DNA from 3 places in the Pseudoalteromonas sp. P1-26 genome. Region 3 is predicted to be linked to each of the others. Evidence: predicted binding sites of a transcription regulator. Region 3 holds the regulator's gene; each other region holds the start of a gene.
What was found. The regulator LexA, encoded in region 3, represses DNA repair genes until DNA is damaged. The targets are predictions, from matches to a motif close to TACTGTATNNNNATACAGTA.
Positions count from the first base shown of each region.

Region 1 (4,563 bases), on a different contig from region 3:
ATAATTGACAGCGTTGTCATGTGGTTTTTTGTAGTTTAACTATGAAATTCCATGAATTTACCTCAAGTTGAAACTTGCAGTTTAAATCGTGATACAGCTTGCGATTAGTAATTTGATATTTAATTAAAATTACCGAGAGTAGGGTTTAGTTGTTTGCTAAGATATTATTTTTTAAGGTGTTATTATCTTCTATTAGGTGTAACGTGATTTTTAAAGGAATGCTTGTGATACGTACCTTACTTTTACTCTGTGCATGCTGGGTTTTGCCTGTTTGCGCTGGCACTATTTACAGCCAGTTTCCAACAGAGATTGACCCGCATGGTCACTATGTTTTTTATTCACATGGTTTTATCGTCGAAGGGACAAACCCTAAGCCTGTTCACAAAACCTTTGGTGTTTATGACTTTATTGCAGTAAATGAAGCACTGGCAGATGAGAGCTATCATTTAATTGCCTATCACAGGCCAGAGGGCACTGAGCCATTTACGTTTGCGAAAAAGCTCGCTGTAGATGTTGAAGCATTGATCAGTGCCGGTGTTGCTGAGTCGAACATTAGTTTGGTTGGTTTTTCACGGGGCGGGGCATTGTCGATCCTAGCAGCCAATGAACTTAAACGTACACATATTAACTTAATTATATTGGCAGGTTGCGCAGGCCTTATAAAAAATCACACATCAGTTAAGGCTTATGGCAAGGTGTATTCTATCTTTGAGCGCTCAGATCAGGTTGGCTCTTGCCAATTTTTAATTGATAGAAGTGACGTAACCAAGTTCGAAGAATTAAGCATTAATACAGGGCTCTCCCATGGCGCATTTTATAAACCAAAAGATGAGTGGCTGTTACCAATTAAGAAGTGGTTAAAGGATTAACTATGCCTTATATATTGCTCGTTTTTGTGATCAGTGTTTTGGGCGTGAGCTCCGTAAGCTATGCTGAGCCGTTTACTTTGCCACATACTAATACTGTGTTACTTAAAGATAAACATACCGAAAACGAATACCCCATTACGATTAAATTGCCACGCAGCTACCAAAAGCAAAACCAGAAGCGCTACCCAGTTGTTTACCTGTTAGATGCAAACTACAGTTTGCCAATTACCTCTGGTGCTAGTCGCTTTATGATGAATTCGGGGACTATAGAAGAGGTAATTATCGTTGCAGTAGGATATCAAAAAGGTGTATCAGGGCTTGATAGCCGTATTTATGACTATACGCCATTTGAAGATAAAAATTGGCAGCGTAAAACTGGCGGAGCAAGTCAGTATCTAAACTACCTAAAACATACTGTATTGCCTTATATTGAGGCCGACTTCAGAACAACCCAAAAAAGTACGTTAGTCGGTAACTCACTTGGCGGTTTATTTGCGGCTTATACCTTATTCACTGAGCCTTCGCTTTTTTCAAATTATATTATCGGCAGTCCTTCAGTGTGGTTTAAAGAAAACTCAATATTAGCTATGGCTGTAAAACCAGCTGCCAACACAACAAAAGTTTACATCGCAGTGGGAGAACTTGAAGAAAGCGAAGGTGAAAAAATGGTGTCGGGCGCAAGGCAATTAGCAGCTAAAATTAATAAACATAGCGGCGCGCTGGTTACAACAAATTTATTTGTTATCCCTCAGGCACGCCATGCAACTGCATTCCCAACAACGATTACCCAAGCCTTAGACTGGATTTACCAGGTTAATGGCAATTAAAGAGCGTGACACTTTTTATATTTTTTGCCGCTCCCACAAGGGCACTCGTCGTTACGGCCAATTTTAATATCTGCAACTGGCGTTATATCACCATCTAAGTAACGCCATAGGCCATCTTCTTTAATAAAACGCGACTTTTCGTGTAACTCACAATACAAGTTTTGGTAAAAGTAATTAGCTTTAAATTCGACAAAACCTTCTTGATCATTATGTTCAGTATCTAAAACACTTAGCTTGGTAAAACGGCAGCTATTAGCAAAATCTTTAATTTCGCGAACAGGGTTAGCGGCTTGTTGGCTTTGTGCATAGGTACTGAATACATATTTCGCATTTTTCAGCGCGTAAGCACTAAAACGAGAACGCATAAGTTGCTCTGGGGTATCAGCTTGGCTTGCACCTGTATGAAAAGGCTGGCAGCAAAGCTCGTAAGTCGATTCGCTGCCACAAGGACAAAGGGAGTGTGTGAGTGATGTCATAACAACTTACCTAAAACTATAAATTGTTATTTTAACAAGCCTATTGTGGCTGCGGTACTAAATTGTTTAATTGAGCGCTTTTTGTAAAACAATAAAACTTAGCAGATGCCTGCTCAAGGTTTAAGTTCATCGAATCAAGTTGATGATTGTTTACAATATCTGTCCATGTGATCACAGCAGCAAAATTACCGTTATGTAATGCTGAACTAAGAACATACTCAAGATTAACTAAATGTTTTTGTCTGATCACAAGTAGTTTGCTGGTATCAATCGAACATGAATCTAGTAAGGCTTTACTAGGAACATGATCAGGAGCAATTAATAGTGTCCATGCATTTTGGCTATTGTAATGATGCAATACTTTTAATAGCTCAAAGGTTGCTGATATTTCGTCTTCAATTTGAATTAAATTAACAGACGCTTTGTCGTTATCTTGTTGGTAGCTTTTAACTGTTCTTATGGTAATTGGCTGTAACATAACTTTCACTCACTGGTTGTTTATACAGTATGTGTATACAGTAGTTTATACAGTGTTTTTGCGCAAGTCCTTTTTTGCTATTTTTTAACCAATTATTCAGTTTTATTTTAGTTAAAATTATTTAATTGTTATTAAACAGTTGCTTATGGTTTTATTTTGAAGGTTGGAAAAGGTGAAAAATTTATCATTAAATCCACACAGTATTTTATACAGTACTGTATAAACTGTTAAATTTTGATTCTATACAGGTGTTTTGCATAAAAAAGCCGGCATAATACCGGCTCTTTATCTTTGAAATTTTGCTATTTATCTAAGTAGGTATTTAAGAACTCAAGGTATGCATTTGAGGCTTTTATGCGGTTTTCTTTTTTAGTAAAACCATGGCCTTCATCATCGAATAATACATATTCAACAGGCACACCATTTGCCTTTACAGCGGCAACAAGTTCATCGCTTTCAACTTGTAAAACGCGTGGGTCGTTAGCACCTTGGATCACCATTAATGGCTTGGTGATGTTTTTAGCATGAAATAGTGGCGAAATGGCACGGTGACGTTCACCGTCTGTCGCTGGGTCGCCCATTTCATCATACAGTGCCTTTTTAAAGCTTTCCCACCATGGTGGAATCGAGTTTAAGGTTCTAACCCAGTTTGTTACACCAAATATATTAATGCCTACTTTGAACTCTTCAGGTTCAAAGGCAAGTGCTGCGGCGGTCATAAAGCCACCGTAGCTGCCCCCCATGATGCCAATTTTATCTGCATCAACCCAATCTAGGCTTTGTAGGTGTTTTTTACCGTAAACAATATCTTGTAAATCGTCAGTGCCATGTTTTTTATCATCTAAATGGAAGAACGTTTTACCATAGCCTGAGCTGCCACGGTTATTAACTGCAAAAATGGCATAACCATGATTGACTAGATGCTGCTGCATTGCACTATATCCTGTGCGACTTTGGCCGCCAGGACCGCCGTGCACCCAAACTAAAGCTGGTACTTTGTTGTTGCTATTAGCTTGCTTAGGCTTATATAAAACCCCAGGGATCTCTAAACCATCAAAGCTTTTAAAGCGCACAATTGTGCTTTCAACCAAGTCATTTTGATCAATTGCTTCACTTAATGTGTTGGTTAATTGTTTAGCTTTTGATTCACCCAGTTGCCACACAAATAGGTTACTTGGCGAGGTATCTGAATTTAAATAAAACGCCATGGTCTTTTCATCAGCTGAAAAGTTCACACCACGTAAGTTACCAGCTGGCAGCGATGGCATGGCAATAGCTTTACCTGTGGTGGTATCAATTATCGACACTTTAGTGCTTGCGTCAGCATTAACACCGCTTACTTGATAACGGCCAGATTTAGAGAAGTAAATGAAGCTCACATCCCACTCATCTTTGAGGGCAGGGCTGTGCTCGCCGGTCGTTAAGTCATAGCGCCACACTTCTGCAAATTCACCTTTGGCATCGGTTGAGTAATATAATGATTTACTGTCTCTTGAGAAGGTTTCAGGGCCATATTTTGCGTCGTCGTCATGACGGGTAATGAGTTCTGGTTTCAGTGTTTTCTTACGCGTATCGAGAATAAAAACATCGCTGTCTTTGTTCGAATTGTTTTTCGATAAAGCAATAAAGCGGCCGTCAGGGCTGATCGCACCGACATCTAGCCCCATAGTATTTTGATAAACAGGCGTTACTTCATAGCTGTTAGCATCAACACGATATAGGTCCATAAACTTAGCATCACGCTGATTGCTGGTTATAAAAAAGTGTTTACCGTCTTCTGTGAAGCCTGCAAATCCTGCACGGGTTTCTTCACCTGGCGTAAGATCTTTAACTGTGCCATCTGTTTCGCGAACGTAGATGTGATAACGCTCGTTACCGCCTGAGTCTTTAGTAAATAGTACGCGCTCATCTTT
Region 1 covers NZ_LKDX01000019.1:24,071-28,633, forward strand. Annotated here, with positions in the region: gene AN394_RS10910 (alpha/beta hydrolase) at 219-869, shown strand; gene AN394_RS10915 (alpha/beta hydrolase) at 872-1,696, shown strand; gene AN394_RS10920 (YchJ family protein) at 1,693-2,172, opposite strand; gene AN394_RS10925 (SulA-like leucine-rich domain-containing protein) at 2,213-2,650, opposite strand; gene AN394_RS10930 (S9 family peptidase) at 2,953-4,563, opposite strand, start outside.
Region 1: AN394_RS10925 (SulA-like leucine-rich domain-containing protein) is a predicted target of LexA. The motif match lies at 2,674-2,693, and genes of this name have one in related genera.

Region 2 (4,563 bases), on a different contig from region 3:
GGCACAATCATAACTGCCCCTCTGCCACCGCCACGAATTCTTTCGTATTGCCTTTGCTCATCATTTGAGAACTTCAATTCGAGAGATTCAACAGTAAATAGTCGACTTTTAGCGACAACTTCATTAGACAAAATTTGCGGTGGTGTAGGATGCTTTTTCTGTGTCATTGGCATTAATTTGCTATCATGGCAGTTATGCTCATCATAAATCTTTTAAAGTGAATTGCCTATGTTAAATTGGTCAAAAATCGATACTGTGTTGTTAGATATGGATGGCACCCTACTCGATTTGCATTACGATAATTACTTTTGGCTAACTGTTATTCCCGAGCAATATGCGCGTAAACATAAAATCAGCTTAGACGAAGCAAAAGCTGACATTTTACATCGTTATCAACAAGTTCACGGACAAATTAATTGGTACTGCTTAGATTATTGGCAACAACAACTTGATTTACCAATTATGGCGCTAAAACGTGACATACAACATTTAATCAGAATTCGTGAAGATGTTCCGCCGTTTTTAACTGAGCTTAGAAAAGCAGGCAAGCAATTGATCATGCTTACTAACGCACACCCAGATTGTGCCATGTTAAAGTTTGAACACACTGCTATCGATAATTACTTAGATGGGGTTATCTCAACTCATCAATATGGCGTGAGTAAAGAGCATCAACCATTATGGCAACAAGTACATCAAGAATGGCAGTTTGATAAGGAACGGACTTTATTTGTGGACGACAGCCTTGCCGTGCTAGATGCAGCAAAAGAGTTTGGTATTGGTCATATACTTGCGGTTGCCAACCCTGATAGTCAGCAACCGCATAAGCAGTTCGATGGCTTTTTATCAACCATCGATTTTCGCGAGCTTATACCCGTTGAATGATTACTTCGGGTAACGCTGCTCTAAGCCTTGATATACAAGTTTTGCAAAATCTGCATGCTCTGTATCTAGGCTTTTTACCACTTCAACTAAGTGCTCGTTATCTTCTTGGCCATTCCACACCTTGATATAGCTACCGTCTTTGTAGCCATGATCTTGGCGGAAGAAATTCAAGGTGTTTTTACCAACGTAGCCACGGTATAAATCATCGATATCCATACCGATTTGCGCCATACAACCAGCAAATGCAGCTGCATTAAAACTCTTTTCAGCGACTGCTGAGGCGGCTAATAATTCGAGTGTTTGTTTAAAGTCATCGGCTTTAACTGGTGCACTTAACTCAGCTTCAAGTTGCGCAGCTAAATGCTCATAGCTGGTTTCACCATCAATGCGTAAAGATAAACCAAAATGGAAAATATCAACTAACTCTAAAATAACTTGTTCTGTATCTGGGGTTTGTTTCTTCCACCACTTCCAACCGTAGTGGTCAAGCATTTCAGCACACTCAACCCAAATTGCACGATACCATTCAAAACCTTGGCTAAACCATTGCTCATGAACTTTGGTATTCATCGCATTTTGCATCTCGAGCATAACAACGAGTTTTTGTAAATTAGCAGACATTCTTTATCCCAACTTGCATTTTTTATTTGCCTATATACTACAGTTAAATTTGAGTTTGATGTAGGTAAAGATGAAATAAATCCCGCAACAATCAGGTCATCTTTGCAGTTGATAAAAATAACCGAGGAAGCCCATGTTTAAATCTCTATTCATTAGTGCACTGTTTGTACTATCAAGCCACGTTATCGCTGCAACTGCGACCAATATTGCAGAATCAGCAGAGCAAGTTAGTCCGTTATTACCTGGCTTAACGGTGCCAAATGTTGAATTGAAAGACCAATACGGTAAAACCGTCTCGCTAGCTGAGCGCTTTAAAGAAAAAACTACCGTGCTGATTGTTTATCGTGGTGGCTGGTGCCCATATTGTTCAAAACAATTGGCCAGCGTGCAAAAAATTGAGAAAGAATTAGCAAGCTTAGACGCGCAACTAATTGCCGTTTCACCAGATAGCCCTGAAAAACTCGCTGAAACAAAAATTACAGCTCCTAGCTATCAATTGCTTTCTGACGACAGCCTTACTTTGGCGCAAACGTTAGGTTTAGCATTTTATTTAGATGACAAAACAGCAAAGATTTACCGCAATAAGCTTGGGGTTAACTTTGTCTCGTTAGAAGGTGAGCCGAAAGTAGCACTGCCTGTACCAGCAGTATTCGTGATAGATACAAATGGGTTAGTTCATTTTCAATACGCCAACCCAAATTACAAAGTACGCTTAACAGAAGATTTATTACTAGCTGCTGTTAAATCAGTGAGTGAGCAATAAATTAGCTACCGATAAGCAGAACATGAGTCTGCTTATCGGCCTTGTGTAAATTCTTGCCAAGATTCAATTAAATCAACAAAATCTTCAAAGCCACAGCCACTGCACAGGCCTTCTTCTTCAAGCATTAAATCATCATCTTGGTAGGCAACTAAGTCTTCGTTATCTTGATGTAATGCATGTGCTTCGAACAGCGCTTCGTCTTTATTTAAGATCAAATCAATTTCTTGACCTTGTAAAGTTAAAGACTCATGACTGTTCTTAACAGCAGAGATCAACGCTTGCACCATCGCAATTTTTTCTTTTCCGACTTCTTCGTTTAGCCAACGGCCTATGATGGCGTGTTCAGAGGAAATTTTAATGCGTAAACCGCTAATAGGGTCGCGGATAAATTGATATTCCATGGAGGGTACTCTTAATACGTTATCTGCTAATTATACCGTTTGCAGCTAAACGTGGCGAGTTTAGTCGCCTTAAAACAACTCGAGCGCCTAAGTGGCGCTCGTGTTTGTGCTAATTAAATAGCTAGAGTCGCGACTTGAAGCGTGCAGCATCAATAATCGCCCATAGGTATACGATTGGCAGTAGAATAAAACCAACTGCCACATAAATTAGTGCACCACTAATAACCCATGCTAAAAAGAATGCAATAGCCGCCATTAAACGACCTTGTACCAATTGTCCTAAACCAGGAAAAAAGATATTACATATTGCTGCGATTACATTACCGCCAGAACCTTGCTCTGCCATACTAACCTCTGTAGTTTTTAATGATTATACTTTTTATAATCACACTTTATGCCAACTTATTATGACTTACAAATCAAAGTGTTAAAAAGTAGCGTTATTTTGATTTTAGTTCTTTTTGCTAAAAATCGGTCAAATTCACAATTTTTATACTGCAATTTTAATAACTTGCCAAAATAGCTGTTTATAAAAACAGTATTTTATTTAGCCTTGCATAAACACCTGTTATACTCCACCCATTATAGATTGAAAAGGCGTAACGATGGACGTTTCTGAATTACTCGATGGCTTAAATGACAAACAACGGGATGCTGTCGCAGCCCCATTGCAAAATATGCTGGTACTTGCAGGTGCAGGTTCTGGTAAAACTCGAGTACTTGTTCATCGCATCGCATGGCTCATGCAAGTTGAGCAAGCTTCTGCATACAGCATCTTTGCGGTAACCTTCACTAACAAAGCCGCGAAAGAAATGCGTACCCGTGTAGAAGAAACGTTAAAAGCACCGGTTGGTGGTATGTGGATTGGCACTTTCCACGGCTTATCTCATCGTATTTTACGCGCCCATCACCGTGAAGCGAACTTGCCTGAAAGCTTTCAAATCTTAGATTCTGACGATCAACAACGCATGATAAAACGCTTACTTAAAGCGATGAACATCGATGATAAAAAGTGGCCAGCAAAACAATTTGGTTGGTATATCAGCGCGAAAAAAGATGAAGGTCTGCGCCCTAAAGACATTCAAGCCTACGATATTAATGAGCAAATGATGCTGAAAGTCTATGCTGCATATCAAGAGGCTTGTGACCGTGCAGGTTTAGTCGACTTTGCAGAAATACTGCTGCGCTGCTACGAAGTACTTAAGAATCACCCAACACTTTTACGTCACTATCAACAGCGTTTTGCCCACATGCTGGTAGACGAGTTCCAGGATACCAACACTATTCAATATGCTTGGTTAAAATTACTCGCAGGTAACACCAACAGTATTATGATCGTAGGTGATGATGACCAAAGTATCTATGGCTGGCGTGGCGCAAAAATTGAGAATATCAAACGCTTTTTAACTGACTTCGAAGCCGAAACTATTCGCCTTGAACAAAATTACCGTTCAACGGCAACAATCTTAAAAGCATCAAATGCACTGATCAAAAACAATGCTGAACGCATGGGTAAAAGCCTTTGGACAGACGGCAATGATGGTGAGCCTATTTCTGTTTACGCTGCGTTTAATGAATTAGACGAAGCACGCTTTGTCAGCAGCAAACTACGTAGCTGGCTAAATGCAGGTAATGCATTACAAGACGCCGCGATTTTATACCGTAACAACGCGCAATCTCGTGTACTCGAAGAAGCAATGCTACAAGAAGGTTTAAAATACCGCATTTACGGCGGTATGCGCTTCTTCGAACGTCAAGAGATCAAAGATGCGCTTTCATATTTACGTTTAGTGGGTAACCGTCAAGATGATGCTGCTTTCGAGCGCGTTATTAACACCCCTGCCCGCGGCATTGGTGATAAAACGCTAAGTCATATCCGTGATTGCGCGCGCA
Region 2 covers NZ_LKDX01000026.1:53,009-57,571, forward strand. Annotated here, with positions in the region: gene nudE (ADP compounds hydrolase NudE) at 1-167, opposite strand, end outside; gene yrfG (GMP/IMP nucleotidase) at 229-885, shown strand; gene AN394_RS13530 (dUTP diphosphatase) at 886-1,506, opposite strand; gene AN394_RS13535 (peroxiredoxin-like family protein) at 1,640-2,269, shown strand; gene AN394_RS13540 (YacL family protein) at 2,302-2,670, opposite strand; gene AN394_RS13545 (hypothetical protein) at 2,792-3,016, opposite strand; gene uvrD (DNA helicase II) at 3,276-4,563, shown strand, end outside.
Region 2: uvrD (DNA helicase II) is a predicted target of LexA. The motif match lies at 3,192-3,211, and genes of this name have one in related genera.

Region 3 (4,563 bases):
GCAAGTTGCTTAATTGAAAGCTGTTTATCAAACGCTTGCATTGCTGTGCCAGGCTTACCGTGTAACACGATATCTATGTGATCTTTTACATCACCTAATACAATCGGGCTGCCTTTAAGTGCTGGAAAAACGCCTGGTAAGCCCATACCGGTAGGTTGGTGACATGCAGCACAGCTTGCCATATACACTTGCTCACCTAAGACCATAAGCTCTTCTTTCGGTAATGTTTGATCAAGCAAAGCAGCATCTGCTGCGGCCGCATTGGCTTTTTCTTGCTTGGCATCTGCAAGCCAATTAGCAAATTCATCTTCAGGTAAGGCTTTCACCACAACAGGCATAAAGCCGTGATCTTTACCGCATAACTCAGCACATTGACCACGGTATACTCCTGGCTCGTTAATACGTGTCCACGCTTCATTGATAAACCCAGGATTTGCATCCTTTTTAACCGCAAAATCAGGCACCCACCATGAATGAATTACATCGTCTGAGGTCATTAAAAAGCGAACTTTTTTATTGATAGGAAGTACTAGCGGTTTATCTACTTCAAGCAAATAATGCTCAGTTTTCTCTGCTTGGTTGTCTATTTGATCTTTAGGAGTAGATAGAATCGAGTAATAAGCAATGTCTTCACCCATGTACTCGTAATGCCACTTCCATTGTGAGCCAGTCACTTTAATGGTGATATCGGCTTTAGAAGCATCTTCCATGGCAATTAAGGTTTTTGTGGCAGGCACAGCCATGGCGATTAAGATGACAAATGGAATGGCAGTCCAAAGTATTTCAACTTTTGTACTTTCATGAAATTGGGCAGGCTTGGCCCCTTTGGATTTACGGTGGTGTATTAAAGCCCAAAACATCACCGCAAATACGATGATGCCGATTACACAGCAGATAATAAATATCGTCATGTGTAACTCATAAACATTATTACTTATATCGGTCACCCCTTTACGCATATTGTATTGGCTATTTGCCAATGCAAGCTCAGGAAGTGCAAACAATATAAGCCACAAGGCGTAACGCAGTTTACCCATGTGACGGCTCCTTTAGATGCTATTGCAAGACGCAAAGCGAAAAGGCGATACAACAAGGTGCCCATTCGTTTTTCTTATTGTTCAGAGCGACTACGTATCATTTTGACCCACTTATGATACCGACCCCTTGACTAACACCTCGCACATTTTTGTGTCTTTTTATTAATTAGGTGTTAATACAGTGTATTAACCAATTAGTTAAAAAATGACCAATAAGCAAGTTTTAATGATAATAAATGTTTATTTTGGTGCAGAAATAACAACTATAATCAGCGCGTTATTTAATGTTTAGGAGTAAGAACGAAATATAAAAAGAGAGGAAAACTGCGCCATATAAGGCTTTAAATGAAGAGTAAGGATTCACAAATCCTAATTAAGTAGTAAAATTTCAGCGGCGCACCAAATTGAGTCAATTTGATGCACCAAATTGGGAACGCTTACATCCAGTCAGCGTTACGAATAACACCTACCGCTAACCCCTCGATGTTGAACGACTCATGCTCAAGATCAACCTCAATAGGCGAAAACTCTTCGTTCTCAGCGTGTAAAAGTACTTTGCGACCCGCTTTTTCTAGACGCTTAACTGTTACATCTTCATCGACTCGAGCTACAACTACTTGCCCGTTTTCAGCAACTTGTGTTCTGTGTACTGCAAGCAAATCGCCATCCATAATACCAATGTCTTTCATACTCATACCATTTACACGCAGTAAGAAATCGGCAGCAGGTTTAAATAATGAAGGATCAACTTGGCAGTGACTTTCAACATGCTCTTGAGCCAAAATAGGTTCACCAGCTGCAACACGGCCAATTAAAGGTAAGCCTAACTGCTCTGGCTCATCTTCTTCAATTAACTGAATACCGCGACTCGCCCCAGGCTTCATTTTGATCATGCCTTTTTTTGCCAGTGCTTTTAGGTGTTCTTCAGCAGCGTTGGCACTTTTAAAACCCAATGTTTGAGCTATTTCAGCACGCGTAGGTGGCATGCCTGTATCTTTAATAAAGACTTTAATTAGTTCTAAAATTTGCGATTGGCGTTTAGTTAATGGGCGCATACAACTGGTTTTCCATACAGTACATTTAACTGTGAGTATATACAGTTATTTGAAAATCGCAAATTTAAATTAACCCCATCATATTGCTACAAAACTAACATTGAACCACACCGAAAGATGCCATAAGGTATTAGCTTTAATTAGCAGGCTAAGGAAACACAATGAGTATTTGGCACCAACCAATCACGTTAGAGCTTTGCAAAGAGCTTGAACAAGGGATTACCGGTCAAGGCACTTTAATGAAAACTATGGGCATTGAGGTAACTGAAATTGGCGATGATTATTTAATGGCAACCATGCCTGCTATTCCTGAGCATCATAACCCTATGGGCATGGTCCATGGCGGAGCAAACGTTGTATTAGCAGAGACAGTGGCAAGCTATGCAGCCAATTTCGTGGTTGATTTCAATAAGTTTTATGCTGTTGGCCAAGAAATTAATGCCAACCACATGAAAGCGTCACGCAAAGGAACGTTAACAGCAACTGCTAGACCGCTGCATTTAGGTAAGCGAACTTCTGTTTGGGATATTAAAATTACCAATGCCGCAGGAGAGCTTTGCTGCGTATCAAGAATGACCGCAGCTGTTGTAGAGCGATAAATTCAGGCTATTTTTCGACAGGATAAATAGTAATTTCAATCCCTGCGCCAATTGCAGAGATACGTAACAAGGTATCGGCATGCAGGGGTTGGTTAAAGCATTTAGGCGAATTACCTGATTCAAAGCCTATATCAAATGTACGCTTTGAGCACGATAACCACTGTTTTAATGCATTGCGCGAGCAAGACTCAATAAGCTCGCAAAGCTGGTTAATTGCTTTATCAGGAGAGCTGATATCTGCGGTTGCTTCAATACGTGCTAGTTGGCGGTATTCATCTTGGTCATAATGTAAAACCATGGCGTTTTTCTTCAAATCAGCAACAAGCGCACTAATATCGTGCTTTGATTCAAGCTCCAGATCTACATTTAAAAATTGAATTTCCGACATACTCTCGTTTTTACCCTCTATTTATATCGACTGAAACTTTAACTCAGTTTTGTATATATACCAAATCTAGAATACAGTTAATGCGACATTATGCCGCATTGGCAATCTAGCTAAACAACCTAAAATAGCGCTCACATAACAATAATAACGGGGTAATAATGAATAAACGCCTGTTTAAGTATGCTCGTAAAGGGCATAAATGGCTTGGCTACTTACTTGCTTTGCAGATCTTTTTTTGGATTTTAGGTGGGCTTGTGATGAGCTCATTACCACTTGAAAAAGTGCATGGTAAGCATCTGGCTAATCGCAGTTTAAGTAGTCCATTTTTATTGTCGGACTACCCTGCTTCAATTGATAAAATAACAGCGCAATTCGAGCAAATCGAGGGTATTAAATATAGCCATTTTTTAAATACCCCGATTATAGAAGTTACATCCTCTAGCGGTACGTTTATTTTTGATGGCAGAACAGGTGCTAAAATGCCTGCACCGAGTAAAGCGCAAATCATTGAAAATGCGCAAGCTCACCTGCTTATTGACGCAAAAATAACGCAAGCGCAGTTATTAACAAAAGGGCCTAGAGAAGTCGGTCACAAAGCCAATGTTTGGCAAATTAGCTTCGATGATTGGTTAACAACAACCTTATATTTAGATAGCCAAACCGGTAAAGTTATAACTGTGCGCAGCACCCTGTGGCGCATTTTCGACTTTTTCTGGATGCTACACATTATGGATTATGATGAGCGTGAGAACTTTAACAATCCACTACTCATCAGCTTCTCAGCCACCAGCGTACTATTTTGTATTACAGGAGTTTTCTTGTTACTACAAAACGTTCGAATTAAACGTAAAAAGCCAGCTACACGTGTTGGTCAATCAAAATAGGATTGCCATCTGGGTCGGTGATAATAAAACTCGCGTCACCGGCCTTTTGTATTTCTAATCCTTGTTGCTGAAATTGTGCAGCTAATTGCTCAAAGGTTGCAAATTCATCCAAAGCTTCAGCATTTTGATCCCACCCAGGATTAAAGGTCAGCATGGTTTTATCAAACATACCTTGAAACAAACCAATTAAATGTTCACCGTTTTTCATTATTAGCCAATGCTGTTCTATCTCCCCAGCAAACTCTTTGAAACCTAGCTTTTCATAAAACTGCTTTGAAGCACGAATATCTTTTACATTTAGACTTACAGAAAAAGCACCTAATAACATGGTTGTAATTCCTTTAATAAAAACGGCCTAACAACTATAGCTGAGTTGAAAAACTTTTCCTTTTTAGAATAGTCGCTCTAGAATAGCTGTTCCTGTAGTTCACTGATGTGATGGATATGCGTTTATTTCTATACTTAGCCCTTTGTTTTATTTTCACTTTTCCTATATCCGCTAAAGAGTTTTCGAGCTTTTACAGTACCAAAAAGCATTTAATTAAGAATCTACCAAGCAATAGTAAAAGCTTATATTGTGGTTGCGATATCAAGCGCCAA
Region 3 covers NZ_LKDX01000001.1:90,521-95,083, forward strand. Annotated here, with positions in the region: gene coxB (cytochrome c oxidase subunit II) at 1-1,037, opposite strand, end outside; gene lexA (transcriptional repressor LexA) at 1,475-2,092, opposite strand; gene AN394_RS00460 (PaaI family thioesterase) at 2,254-2,691, shown strand; gene AN394_RS00465 (hypothetical protein) at 2,699-3,079, opposite strand; gene AN394_RS00470 (hypothetical protein) at 3,238-3,963, shown strand; gene AN394_RS00475 (VOC family protein) at 3,938-4,291, opposite strand; gene AN394_RS00480 (endonuclease) at 4,408-4,563, shown strand, end outside.